Regions from separate parts of the Tardiphaga sp. 20_F10_N6_6 genome, predicted to be linked through region 1. Evidence: riboswitches for the same ligand, from Rfam matches in the RefSeq annotation. Region 1 holds a riboswitch; each other region holds the start of a gene.

Evidence for each region. Region 1 has a riboswitch for cobalamin ahead of metE (5-methyltetrahydropteroyltriglutamate--homocysteine S-methyltransferase). Riboswitches for the same ligand answer to the same signal wherever they lie in the genome.
Region 2: another riboswitch for cobalamin. It lies ahead of AB7813_RS21195 (TonB-dependent receptor); the one in region 1 lies ahead of metE (5-methyltetrahydropteroyltriglutamate--homocysteine S-methyltransferase).
Region 3: another riboswitch for cobalamin. It lies ahead of AB7813_RS11640 (TonB-dependent receptor plug domain-containing protein); the one in region 1 lies ahead of metE (5-methyltetrahydropteroyltriglutamate--homocysteine S-methyltransferase).
Region 4: another riboswitch for cobalamin. It lies ahead of AB7813_RS11695 (DUF1636 family protein); the one in region 1 lies ahead of metE (5-methyltetrahydropteroyltriglutamate--homocysteine S-methyltransferase).

The regions. Positions count from the first base shown of each region.
Region 1 covers NZ_CP197239.1:665,538-668,742, forward strand. Annotated here, with positions in the region: gene AB7813_RS03065 (peptidoglycan DD-metalloendopeptidase family protein) at 1-1,203, shown strand, start outside; cobalamin riboswitch at 1,372-1,583, shown strand; partial or broken gene metE (5-methyltetrahydropteroyltriglutamate--homocysteine S-methyltransferase) at 1,688-3,205, shown strand, end outside.
Region 2 covers NZ_CP197239.1:4,397,956-4,401,160, forward strand. Annotated here, with positions in the region: gene AB7813_RS21195 (TonB-dependent receptor) at 1-1,056, opposite strand, end outside; cobalamin riboswitch at 1,163-1,352, opposite strand; gene AB7813_RS21200 (alkaline phosphatase D family protein) at 1,498-3,051, shown strand.
Region 3 covers NZ_CP197239.1:2,385,972-2,389,176, forward strand. Annotated here, with positions in the region: gene AB7813_RS11630 (O-acetylhomoserine aminocarboxypropyltransferase) at 1-655, shown strand, start outside; gene AB7813_RS11635 (alpha/beta fold hydrolase) at 659-1,447, shown strand; cobalamin riboswitch at 1,494-1,697, shown strand; gene AB7813_RS11640 (TonB-dependent receptor plug domain-containing protein) at 1,730-3,205, shown strand, end outside.
Region 4 covers NZ_CP197239.1:2,400,442-2,403,646, reverse strand. Annotated here, with positions in the region: gene cobT (nicotinate-nucleotide--dimethylbenzimidazole phosphoribosyltransferase) at 1-984, opposite strand, end outside; cobalamin riboswitch at 1,084-1,274, shown strand; gene AB7813_RS11695 (DUF1636 family protein) at 1,384-1,833, shown strand; gene cobU (bifunctional adenosylcobinamide kinase/adenosylcobinamide-phosphate guanylyltransferase) at 1,830-2,360, shown strand; gene cobW (cobalamin biosynthesis protein CobW) at 2,361-3,205, shown strand, end outside.

The DNA of each region.
Region 1 (3,205 bases):
GCGCCGGTCGAGCGCCAGGAGCTGCCGCAGTATCAGCGCCCGGCCTATAATCCGCAGCCGCAGTATCAATCGCAGGCTTTGCCGCCGCCGATCTCGGCGCCGCAGTCCTATCCGACAGCTCGTCCGGTTGCGTCGGCTGCACCCGTCAGCGGGGGCGGCAACGGTATGTATACGCCGCCGCCCGCACGTGCGCCGATCGAAACCACCGGCTCCACGGCGCCGCGCTCGGTTGCAGCGACCAATGGCCTTGCCCGTGATGGCGGCACCTCGATCATCGTCGGCACCAGCGACACGCTCGACGGTCTGGCGAAGCGCTACAACGTCTCGTCGGCCGCGATCCTGCAGGCCAATGGCTACAAGGGTCCGCGCGCGCTGTCGCCCGGCCAGTCGCTGATCATTCCGCGCCAGGGCGCTGCGGCAACTCCGGCCGTTGCCGCTGCTGCGAGCAAACCTGCCGTCGGCGCATCGACCATGCATTTCGTCAATCGCGGCGATACGCTGATGAGCATCTCGCGCCGGAACAACGTGCCGGTCGCCGAACTCGCGCGCGCCAATGGTCTGGCGCCGACTGCCCAATTGAAGCTTGGCTCCAAGATCACGGTACCCGGCGCGCGTACGGCCAATGCAGCTCCTGCAGCAGCGCCGCTCGCTGCGCCCGTCGCAGCCGTGACGGCCGCTCCGGCTGGCGCGGTCACGTCCGCTGCCGTGGCCCGTGTTGCTTCTGCCGAGCCCGCACAGAAGGCCCGTCTGGCAAGTGCCACGACGACGCCTGAAGAAACCACGCCGGAATCGCCGACTAAAGCCGCTGACGCAACCGGCGCTTTGCCGACGTTCCGTTGGCCGGTGCGCGGCCGCGTGGTCACAGGCTACGGCGCCAAGACCAATGGCAAATCAAATGACGGCATTAATGTCGCCGTGCCGGAAGGCACGCCGATCAAGGCAGCCGAAGATGGCGTCGTTGCCTATTCCGGCAACGAGCTGAAGGGCTACGGCAATCTGGTTCTCGTTCGTCACTCCAACGGTTACGTCACCGCATATGCCCATGCGAGTGAGCTGATGGTGAAACGTGGTGAGACCATCAAGCGCGGTCAGGTGATCGGCAAGTCCGGCCAGTCCGGCGAAGTCACTTCGCCGCAGCTTCACTTCGAGATCCGCAAGGGCTCGTCGCCGGTCGATCCGCTGCAATTCCTCAACGGCGCATAAGCGCAGTCCACGAAGTGTAGTTAGCATTTGAGCAAGCCCGGCCTCGTGCCGGGCTTGATGCGTTTGATCTCGGGGCTACGGCCCACTCCAGCTCCGGAATCTTCAACGCGCTGCCGCGAGTGGGCAGCTTGCGCACGCAAGCTCGGTTGACTGCCGCGCGATGTTGCCCATATGTGAGGATGTCGTGGTTCTTCGGGAAGATTTGCCCGAAGCTAAGAGGGAAGCCGGTGAGGCGTTAAGCCAAGGCCGGAGCTGCCCCCGCAACTGTAAGCGGTGAGCCGCTGTCCATTAAAGTCACTGAGACCCGCAAAGGTTTTGGGAAGGCCGGACAGCAGCATTGACCCGCGAGCCAGGAGACCTGCCTCGACAACATAAACGTCCTCGGGCGGGGTGTCCCGGTGGTGCGGTTGCGATTCCGCGACTGCCGTCGTGGAATCCAGACGTGTCACTTTGGCCTTTTGCCCCCAATCATTGGGGTTAAGCCATGTCTACTGTGTCAAAGTCTACTTCTTCAAAGTCTTCTGCCAAATCTACGTCCTCCCTTCCTGTTGCTACATTGGGAACGCCACGGATCGGTCCGCGGCGTGAGCTCAAGATGGCGCTGGAAAGCTATTGGTCCGGTGCAATCGACGAGAATGCGCTGATCGATGTCGGCGTCGGGCTGCGTGCCGCAAATTGGGCGCGTCAGAAGTCGCTCGGGATCACGGTCATGCCGTCGAACGACTTCTCCTTCTACGATCAGGTGCTCGATACCAGCGTCATGGTAGGCGCCATTCCCAAAGTCTATGGCTGGAAGGGCGGAGACGTTTCCTTCGCGACCTATTTTGCCATGGCGCGTGGATCACAAGGCGCTGGGCATGACGAGGCCTGCACGCACGGCTCTCATGCGCAAGACACGTCGCAAGGCGTACCAGCACAGGAGATGACCAAGTGGTTTGATACCAACTATCATTTCATGGTGCCTGAGCTGGTGCAGGATCAGACCTTCGGTCTCGCATCGCGCAAGCCGATCAAGGAGTACGAAGAGGCGAGATCGCTCGGCTATCAGACGCGGCCTGTGCTGGTCGGCCCTGTGACCTATCTGAAGCTGGCCAAGAGTGCGGATGCGTCATTCGATCCGCTGACGCTGCTCGATCGATTACTGCCTGTTTATGTCGAGGTGCTCGGGGAATTGGCCGACAGAGGCGCAGAATGGGTGCAACTGGATGAGCCATGTCTGGTGCTCGATCTTGACGCGCCGGCCCGGTAGGCGCTGCAGCGGACCTACGCCGCCTTTGCAGAAGCGGTCCCGCAGCTCAGGATCATGCTGAACACTTACTTTGGCGAACTTAGCGACAACCTCGATCTGGCCCTGTCGCTCCCCGTCGCCGGGCTTCATCTCGATCTGGTTCGGGCACCCGATCAGTTCGACGAAGTCGCTGCGAAGGCGCCGAAGGATCTGGTCCTCTCGCTCGGCGTGATCGATGGACGTAATATCTGGCGGTCCGATCTGTCCAGCCTGCTCGATGGTCTGGAGCCCATGGTCGATCTCCTGGGGAGGGATCGCGTTGAGCTCGCGCCGTCCTGTTCGCTGCTACATGTGCCGATCGATCTCAGCCTTGAGACTGATCTCGATCCGGACGTCAAAAGCTGGCTGGCTTTTTCGATCCAGAAGATGGAAGAGCTGGCCGCACTTGGAGCAGCGCTGGCTGGCAGCCGCGCTGATGTCGCTGCAACGCTTGTCGCGTCGGATGCCGCGGCGGCTGCGCGACTGGCATCGTCGAAGATCCACGATCTTGCGGTCGCCAAACGCGTCGCCTCTGTTGACGCGACAATGCGTCGTCGAGGCAGTGACTTTGCCACGCGCGCTGCCGAACAGCATCGACGCTTCAAACTGCCGGCATTCCCGACAACGACCATCGGCTCGTTTCCGCAGACCGCGGAAGTGAGAAACGCACGCGGAGCCCATGTCAGGGGTACACTCAGCGATGCCGCCTACAAGACGTTCCTGCAGAACCAGACG
Region 2 (3,205 bases), 3.7 Mb from region 1:
GGCCACCTGCCACTCGGTCTTCACCTGGCTCCAACTGTCCTGATAGCGGATGTTGCTGTCGCTGACATTGTAGTTCTTGAAGCGGATCGCCTCATTGAGCTGGCCGTTAATCAGCGGCGTGCCGAAATATTTTGATGGATGGCGGTCGCCATAGTCGGTGGAGAGCGTCCAGGTGATGTCCTCGGTCTGCTTGATCTGCACGGCGGCGTGCAGCGCGATGTTCGAGGTGTTGTCGCGATCGACCCAACCATCGGACGCGTTGCCGGTGACGGCGATACGATAGGCGACGTCCTTGCTGACCGGGCCGCCGCTATCGAGAGCGATGCGGCGCGTCATGTTGCTGTCCAGAGAGATTTCGGCCTGGTTGCGTGGCACCCAGAGCGGCAGTTTCGAAATCACGTTGATAGCGCCGCCGATGGCGCCTTCGCCATACATGACGGAGGCGGGGCCGCGCAGCACTTCGATCTTCTCGGCGGTCCAGGTGTCGAAGGGGAAGTTCACCGTGCCGGAGCCGACATAGAGGCGTGTGCCGTCATAGAGCGAGGTGACTGAGCCGCTGCCGGCGAAGCCGCGGGTGCTGAAAGCAATGCCACCATTGCCGGGTTCGCCAATGGCCGTAAAGCCGGTGGCATTCTGCGTGACGGCATCGACGACGTTCTGCTGGCCGCGTTCGGCCATGGTTTCTGCCGAGATCACTTCGACGCTGGCCGGCGTCTGCAGGCGCGTGAGGCCGAGGCGGCTGCCGGTGGATGTAGTGCCTGTGAGGTTGAGCGTCGGCGCTGCGAAGACAGCGCCTGTCGGCGTGGCAACCGGCGCGCCGGTATTGGCAGCGACATTGCGCTGCTGCCGCGAGCGCGCAGCGCGCGATGCATTGCCGTTCGTGGCGCGGCGTGCGCGCTGAGGCGTCGCTGACGGCTGAACGACAACAGGATCGAGCGTCTGGCTCGACTGTGAGGTTTGCGACCAGCTTTCGCTCGGACACAACAAGCAGGAGAGGGCAACAGAATAAAGAAAGGGAGCATGTCGCTTCAATGCGACGGGAGAAACGGAGGTCATGAACAGGACTCGCGGTTACGTGGCACGTCACCGCAAACCAAGTCGCCCCGCCGCTTTCAAACAGGCAGTGTGACTTCCACCAGGACACCCCGCCCAATGTGCTCGCGTGTGACCACGACTGGCGGCAGGTCTCCTGGCTCGCGGGTCACTGCCTGTCGCCGCCTTCCCAGGTGAACACCCAGTGGCTCTTGGCGCAGGCTCGCCGCTTACAGTTGCGGGGGCAGCCGCGGAATCGGGGGATCCCCCTCACCGCATTCCCTTTTGATCCCCGAAGGGAACCGTCGCGTTCACGTTAAGGTGAAATTTCCAAATGTGTCAATCAAGCTGCCAATCATTCGCAGCTTGCTTTGGCGGGTGTTGATATTGCGCATCACCTGTCATCGCAGCGTCAAGCGATCTGCCTAGAGCCACTGGTGCCAGAGCCAGGATCAGGAGTTCGCCATGGCGCTACATATTTCCCGTCGTCGCTTCCTCGCGCACTCAGCCGCAGCAGGCGCAAGCTTCCTGGCGATGCCTTACCTCAGCCGTGCGGCGGATCGTCCGGTGGTGTCGCATGGCGTGCAGTCCGGCGATGTCGGGACGAGCAGTGGCATGATCTGGTCGCGCGCCGATCGTCCGGCGCAGATGATGGTGGAAGTCGCCACCACCGAATCCTTCAGCAATGCGCGCGCCTTGCCGCCGATTGCAGCGCTGCCCGAGAGCGATTTCACGGCGAAGCTGCTGCTCGATAATCTGCCGGCCGGGCAGGACATCTTCTACCGCGTCAAATTCCGCGATCTCTCGCATACCGACATCGTCGGCGAGCCCGTGATCGGCCGCTTCCGCACCGCGCCGGCGGATCGCCGCGATGTGTCCTTTGTCTGGGGCGGCGATGTCGCCGGCCAGGGCTGGGGTATCAATGCTGACGATGGCGGCATGGTCACCTTCGCCACCATGCGAAAGCACAACCCGGATTTCCTGATCCATTCCGGCGATACGATCTACGCCGATGGTCCGATCCTGCCTGAAACGAAACTGCCTGACGGCGCGATCTGGAAGAACACCATCACGGTGCCGGAGAAGGCGAAGGTCGCCGAAACGCTCGATGAATTCCGCGCCGCGCACAAATACAATCTACTCGACGACAATGTCCGCGCATTCAATGCGCAGGTGCCGATCTTCGGCCAGTGGGACGATCACGAGGTCACCAACAACTGGTCGCTCTCGAAGCAGTTGCCGTCGTCTTACAAGGAGCGCGACATCACGCTACTGGCTGCGCGCGGCGCGCGTGCCTTTCACGAGATGTATCCGATCTCGGTCAATCTGACCGAACACGGCCGGGTCTATCGCACGCTCAATTACGGCCCGCATCTCGATGTCTTCATGCTGGACGAGCGCAGCTATCGCGGGCCCAACGGCCCGAATCTGCAGGAGAGCTATGGTCCGGATGCGTATTTCATCGGCCCGGAGCAGATGGCCTGGCTGAAGCGCGCCCTGATGGCGTCGAAGGCGACCTGGAAGGTCATCGCCTCCGACATGCCGATCGGCCTCGTCGTCTATGACAACGCTGCCGACAAAACCGGGTCTGAGGCCATTGCGCAGGGCGACGGGCCAGTGCGGGGCCGCGAGCTGGAAATTGCCGATATTCTGCGCTTCATCAAATCGGCCGGTATCCGCAACACGGTCTGGCTGACCGCCGACGTGCATTACACGGCGGCGCATTACTACAATCCGGAGAAGGCCCAGTTCCAGGATTTCGAGCCGTTCTGGGAGTTCGTTTCCGGGCCGTTCCACGCCGGAACCTTCGGCCCGGCGGCGCTCGACAATACCTTCGGTCCCGAGGTCCGTTTCGTGAAGGCGCCGGGGCCCGATAAGCAGAATTTGCCCCCGTCGGCCGGCATGCAGTTCTTCGGTCACGTCAAAATCGACGGCCAAAGCGGCCAAATGACCGTTACGCTCCGGGATCGGGCCGATATGGCCCTTTGGGCCACGGTTCTGGACCCGAAATTGGGCTAACCATTTGGCAGATTCGCATTGTTTTTCGGCGATTTCCCCCTATATTGCGCCGCAACGCGTCCGAGTACCCGGCCCCTTCTGGCCGGGTTTGCTTTTGGAGGGATTGCCCCAGCGCGTTTTCAGACGAGGCAGTTATCGAACGCGCTCGAGCGCA
Region 3 (3,205 bases), 1.7 Mb from region 1:
CCACGGCATCGCTATCGGCGGCGTCATCGTCGATGGCGGCCGCTTCGACTGGCACGCATCCGGCAAATTCCCGCAGCTGACCGAACCCTATGCCGGCTATCACGGCATCGTCTTCGACGAACAGTTCGGCGCTGCCGCCTTCATCATGCGCGCCCGCACCGAGGGCCTGCGCGATTTCGGCGCGTGTCTCTCGCCGACCAATGCATTCCAGCTGCTGCAAGGCGTCGAAACGCTGGGCATTCGCATGGAGCGCCATGTGGCCAACACGCATGCGGTGCTGGCAGCGCTCGCGGCCAACAAGGCGGTCGACTGGGTGCTGCATCCGTCGCTGGAGAACCATCCGGATTACGAACTCGCGAAACGCCTGCTGCCGCGCGGCGCCGGCTCCATCGTCTCGTTTGGTATCAAGGGCGGCCGCAATGCCGGCCGCAAATTCATCGAGGCCCTGAAACTCACCAGCCATCTCGCCAATGTCGGCGACGCCAAGACGCTGGTCATTCATCCTGGCAGCACCACGCATCAGCAGATGGACGCCGAGCAGCTCAAGGCCGCCGGCATCGGCGAGGAGCTGATCCGCCTCTCCATCGGCATCGAAGCCGCCGATGATATCATCGATGACCTCGCGCAGGCGCTGCGCATCTCGCAGAAGGGCTGAGCGATGCAACTCACCGTCAACGGTCACGAGACCTATATCGCGAATGGCGGCCGCACCTTCGATCCATCGCTCCCGGTCGTCGTGATGATCCACGGCGCCGGCTTCGATCACTCGACCTGGGCGCTGCATACGCGCTGGTTCGCGCATCATGGCTTCGCCGTGCTGGCGCCGGATCTGCCCGGCCATGGTCGCTCAAAGGGTGAAGCGCTCACGACCATCGCCGATCTCGCAGACTGGACGGCAGCATTGATCGAGGCTGCAGGCGCAAAGACTGCGCGGCTGATCGGCCATTCCATGGGCTCGCTGATTGCGCTGGAGACCGCAGCGCGGCATCCCGGTAAAGTCACGCGCCTCGACCTGATGGGCACGGCAGGGACGATGACCGTCGGCCCGGATCTGTTGAAGGATGCCGAAGCCAATCAGCATTCCGCTATCGATATGGTGTCGATCTGGGGGCTCGGCTTTCGCGCCGAACTCGGCGGCAGCCTCGCGCCGGGGTTGTGGATGCATAGCGGTGCGCAGCGCGTGCTCGAGGCCACAAAGCCGGGCGTGCTGTTCACCGATCTCAACGCCTGCAATACATACCAGAATGCGCTGACCGCTGCGGGCCAGCTTGAAATCCCGGTCACGCTCATCCTCGGCGAACGGGACATGATGACTCCTGCCAAGGCCGGCAAGACCCTGGCCGCCGCATTGAAAAACGCCCGCACGGTGATTCTGCCCGGCACTGGCCACATGATGATGGTCGAGCGCCCCGACGACGTGCTCGCCGCGCTACAGCACGAGCAATAGAGTCCACAACGCGGTGATGGCTGTTGCACCGCGCGGCGCGCTGTGCTTCCTGTCTGTCGTTATCGGTGCCTCCGCGAGGAGGTGAAACGGGAATGCGGTGCGGGGAAATATCCCCTATGCCGCGGCTGCCCCCGCAACTGTAAGCGGCCATTCCGGGTCCACAAAGCCACTGAATTTGCATCGCAGATTCGGGAAGGCGGACCGGGAGACCACCGCGAGCCAGGAGACCGGCCGGTAACGAGTTTCACACTCGTTCGACGGTGGGTCGACGGAAGGGGTTAAATGACTATCCGGAATTTGGCCGCAGGCACTGCGGCCGTTGTTGTTCTGTCCTGCTCTCACAGTGCTGCGCAGTCCAGTGCCGAGCAGCTCTCCGAAATCGTAGTGACGGCGGACAGAGCACCCGAACAGCTCAATCGCACTGGCAGTTCGATTAGCGTGGTGTCAGGCGAAACCATTGCGACCAGCAATCCCGGCTCGCTGGTCGATGCGCTGCGCACCGTGCCTGGCCTCGATATCAGCGAAAATGGCGGCCCCGGCGGCACCGCGAATGTGCGCCTGCGCGGCGGCAATACCGGCCAGACCCTGGTGATGATCGACGGCATCCGCGTCAACGATCCCACGGCTGCATCGGGCGACTTCGAATTCGCCATGTTCACGCCCTCCGCCATCGAGGTCCTGAAGGGGCCACAGAGCGCGCTCTATGGCTCAGACGCCATGAGCGGCGTGGTCAACATCATCACCAAGAAGGGCTCCGGTCCTGCGCAGGTCAATGTCCGCACGGAAGCCGGCAGCTATGGCACCGTCATGACGCAGGGATCGCTGACCGGATCCAACGGTCCGTGGTCCTATGCCTTCACCGGCGGCGGTCAGCACAGCAACGGTTTCTCGCGTTACGGTTATCGTATCCCTGCCCTCGAAGCACGTTTTCCGAATCTCGAAAACGACAGCTTCGATCGCGTCGGCGGCTCGGCGCGCATCGGCTACGATGCAGGCGAAGGCATCCGGCTTGAGTCAGGCATCGTCCATTCGTTCACGCGCTCGGCCTATGATGCAGCAACGGGAACGCTTCCGGATACGCCGTCAGCGGCGACGCGTCTGCTGCAAACCGTCTATGGACGCGTCGGCATCGATTCATTCGGTGGCATTCTGACTCACAATGTCACCGTGTCGAATACGCACACCGAGCGGATGTTTGACGACGTCAGCTATCGCACCAACAGGTTGCCGGCAAACACCACCGAGAAAATCTCCGATTATGTCGGCAACAGTCTCGGCGCCGAATATCAGGCGACCCTGAAGCTCGGCGCATTCGGCTCCCTCGTCTATGGTGCCAAGACACAGACCGAGACCGCGCAGACCTACAGCACGAATATCTCGCCTGTTGCCGGCCCATTGACGCCGCTGCTAGCCAAACAGCAGGACACCAACTCGATCTTCGCTTTGTGGTCTGTGCCGATCGGTGAACGGCTCAACGTCACGCTCGGCGGCCGGGTCGATGACGTCGTCGACGTTGCCCGCTTCGAGACCTGGCGCGCTACGGCTGCCTACAACATTACAGAAACCGGCACCAAATTCCGCGCCAGCGCTGGCACCGGCGCAAAAGCGCCGACGCTGTTTCAGCTTTACGACACGACCTACGGCAGCAGAAACCTGACGCCGGAAACCAATTTCGGCTATGACGCGGGTATCGACCAGAGCCTCTTCAACGGCCGCGTCGTGCTGTCGGTCACAGGCTTTTCCACCGATTACAGCAAT
Region 4 (3,205 bases), 1.7 Mb from region 1:
CGGCACCGCAAGCAGCGCGCCGGTGCCTTCACCGAGCCGCAAGCCGAGATCGAGTAGCGGCTGGGCATCGAGCGCATTGAGCACCATGTCGTGGCCGCGTTCAGCCGAACGATGTGCGAAGACGCAGTAGCCGCGTGCAGCCGGGCACAGACGAACGGCGAGCAGTGCCGCGGCGCTGGAGATGAAGCCGTCGATGATCACCGGCCGCCGTTGCGAAGCTGCGCCGAGGATCGCTCCGGCCATGCCAGCGATTTCCAATCCGCCGAATTGGGCCAGCACATCCAGTGGCGCAGTTGCGTCGCTGCGCGCTGCCGCCTTCGTGATCGCCGCGCGCTTGCGCGCCATGCCGGCATCATCCTGCCCGGCGCCAACGCCGATACAATCATCCAGGGGTGCCGGTGCGAGTCGATGAACCACCAGTGCCGAGGAGGCCGTGTTGCCAATTCCCATCTCGCCGAGCGCGATGATGTCTGCGCCGGCCTTGATCTCACCGACGGCGATTCTGAAGCCGCGCGTCAGCGCATCCGTCGCGTGCTCTGCCGTCATCGCTGGCTCGCGCGCGGCATTCGCCGTACCCACGCGAACCTTTGCATCGACCAGCTTCGGGTGCACCGGCAGCTCGGCGGCGACGCCGATGTCGATCACGCGCACACCGATGTCATTGGCCGCGGCGAAAGCATTGGCCGTGGCGCGGCCGGCCAGATAGGTCATCACCATCGCGACCGTGACCGCCGACGGATATTGCGACACGCCTTCGGCTACGAGTCCGTGATCCCCCGCGAAGACCAGCAGCACGGCATTGTCGCCGCGGGGCTCGCCCGGATGCCGGATCATGCCGAGCTGCAGCGCCAGGTCCTCGATTCTCCCCAGCGATCCCGGCGGTTTGGCCTTGCCGTCGATGACGGCGCGGATGCCTGCCGCGATCTGCGGATCAACAGGCGCAATGGCGGGCGGCTGCCACAAGGACTGGGAATAAGCGGGCATAGGGTTCCTTTTCGCGGCCTAACTGACGCAAGACGACCTACAAGGTCAACAGGTCCGGGCGACAGTCCGTCGGCGCGGTTGACCCCGGCGCACCCGGCAGATAGCGTCTTTTGCGATGGTCCTTCCGCGTGGAAGGTGAATAGGGAAGCCGGTTTGAGGCCGGCGCTGCCCCCGCAACTGTAAGCGACGAGCCCGCGCCGGTGCCACTGGGAATTCTTCAGAATTCTTGGGAAGGCGGCAACAGGCTATGACTCGCAAGCCAGGAGACCTGCCATCACGAACTGTGCTTTGGAGGCGTCGTCGGGGCGGGGTGCACCGGACGGGAGCGAACCGACGGCCATGCTGTCGGCGCGATCCAACAAAGCTCGTAGGCCCGTGAGGGCATGAACTGAGCATGTGATGGATCACGACAGCGCCGATATCTCTGGCGAACAAATTTCGGTCGAACCGCCGCGCCCTGTGCCGGCTGGTCCCGTTGTCGTGAGCGTGTGCATCAGCTGCAAGGCTGCCGAAACCGGCACGATCGTCGGGCCGGACATGTTCGATGCCGTGAAGGCCGCGCTCGGCAATGGGGATGCTACTGTGATAGTGCGTCCGGTGCAGTGTCTCAGCGTCTGCAAACGGCCGGCGACGGTCGCGGTGACGAGTCCCGATGGCTACACGTTCCTGTTCGGCGATCTGCAGACCGACAGCGGCAGCGCGGCGCTGGTGTCTTTCGTGGAGTCCTATCAGAAGGCCGACTACGGTCTTGTACCGTGGCGGGAACGCGCCGAGGTGTTGCGCAAGGGTATGGTCGCGCGCGTGCCGCCATTGCGCTGGTCACCCGAAGACGGACGTGCTCCGAAATGACCGCGGCCTCCACCACGTTGGTGCTGGGCGGCGCGCGCTCCGGCAAGTCGTCCTTCGCCGAGAAACTGGTCGATGGTATAGGCCTGACGAAAATCTATCTGGCCACGGCAACGGCCGGCGATGACGAGATGCACGCCCGCATCGCGCAGCATCGCAGGCAGCGCGGAGAAAGCTGGATCACCTTGGAAGAGCCGCTGGCGCTTGTCGATGCGCTGACGCGCGAGGCGACGGTGGGGCGCGTCGTGCTGGTGGATTGCCTGACACTGTGGCTGTCGAACCTGATGTTGGCCGAGCGCGATCCAGAGATTGAAGCGAAGCGCCTCGTGCGTTTTCTCGATGTCTCGCGCTATCCGATCGTGTTCGTGTCCAACGAAGTCGGCCTCGGTCTCGTGCCGGAGACGCCACTCGGACGCGCTTTTCGCGATGCGCAGGGGCGGCTCAACCAAATCATCGCGGCCGCCGTGCCGAATGTTGCTTTCATTGCCGCCGGGCTTCCGCTCTGGCTCAAGCGTTCCCAGGAGAATTGAATGTCCCGCGTTCCCGTCACCGTCCTCACCGGATTTCTCGGCGCCGGCAAGACCACGCTGCTGCGCTCGCTGCTGACCCAGGCCGATGGCCGCCGCATCGCCGTGATCGTCAATGAGTTCGGCGATGCCGGTTTCGATGGCGGTCTGGTCGAGGAATGCGCGGCAAAAGCCTGTGCGCCCGGCGATATCGTCGAGCTTACCAATGGCTGCATCTGCTGCACCGTCGCCGACGACTTCGTGCCGACCATGGATAAGCTGCTGTCGCGCGAGCGTCCGCTCGATGCCATCGTCATCGAGACCTCCGGCCTCGCGCTGCCGCAGCCGCTGTTGAAGGCCTTTGCCTGGCCGGCGGTGAAGACTCGCGCCACTGTCGATGGCGTCGTCACTGTCGTCGACGCACTGGCGCTCTCTGAAGGCCGTGTCACGCTGGACGAAGACGCTGTTGCCGAACAGCGCGCCAAGGACGAAGGCATCGAACACGACGACCCAATCGAGGAAGTGTTCGAGGACCAGCTCGCTTGCGCTGATCTGGTGGTTTTGTCGAAGAGCGATCTCGTCGCTCCGGAAAAACTCGCCGAGATTGAGACCAAGCTCAAAGCCGTGCTGCGTCCCGGCGTGAGCATCGTGCGCTCCAAGGGCGATCTCGCGCCATCGGTGCTGATCGGCCTCAATGCCGCCGCCGAGGACGATATGGCTGCCCGCGTCGGTCATCACGGCGAGGAAGAAGAACACGACCATGACGACTTCGACAGCATCGTCGTCAAACCCACCGCTGCTGCGAGCATCGACGCGATGCGTGCACGCATCAGTGACGCGCTTGGCCTCGACGGCGTGCTGCGCGTGAA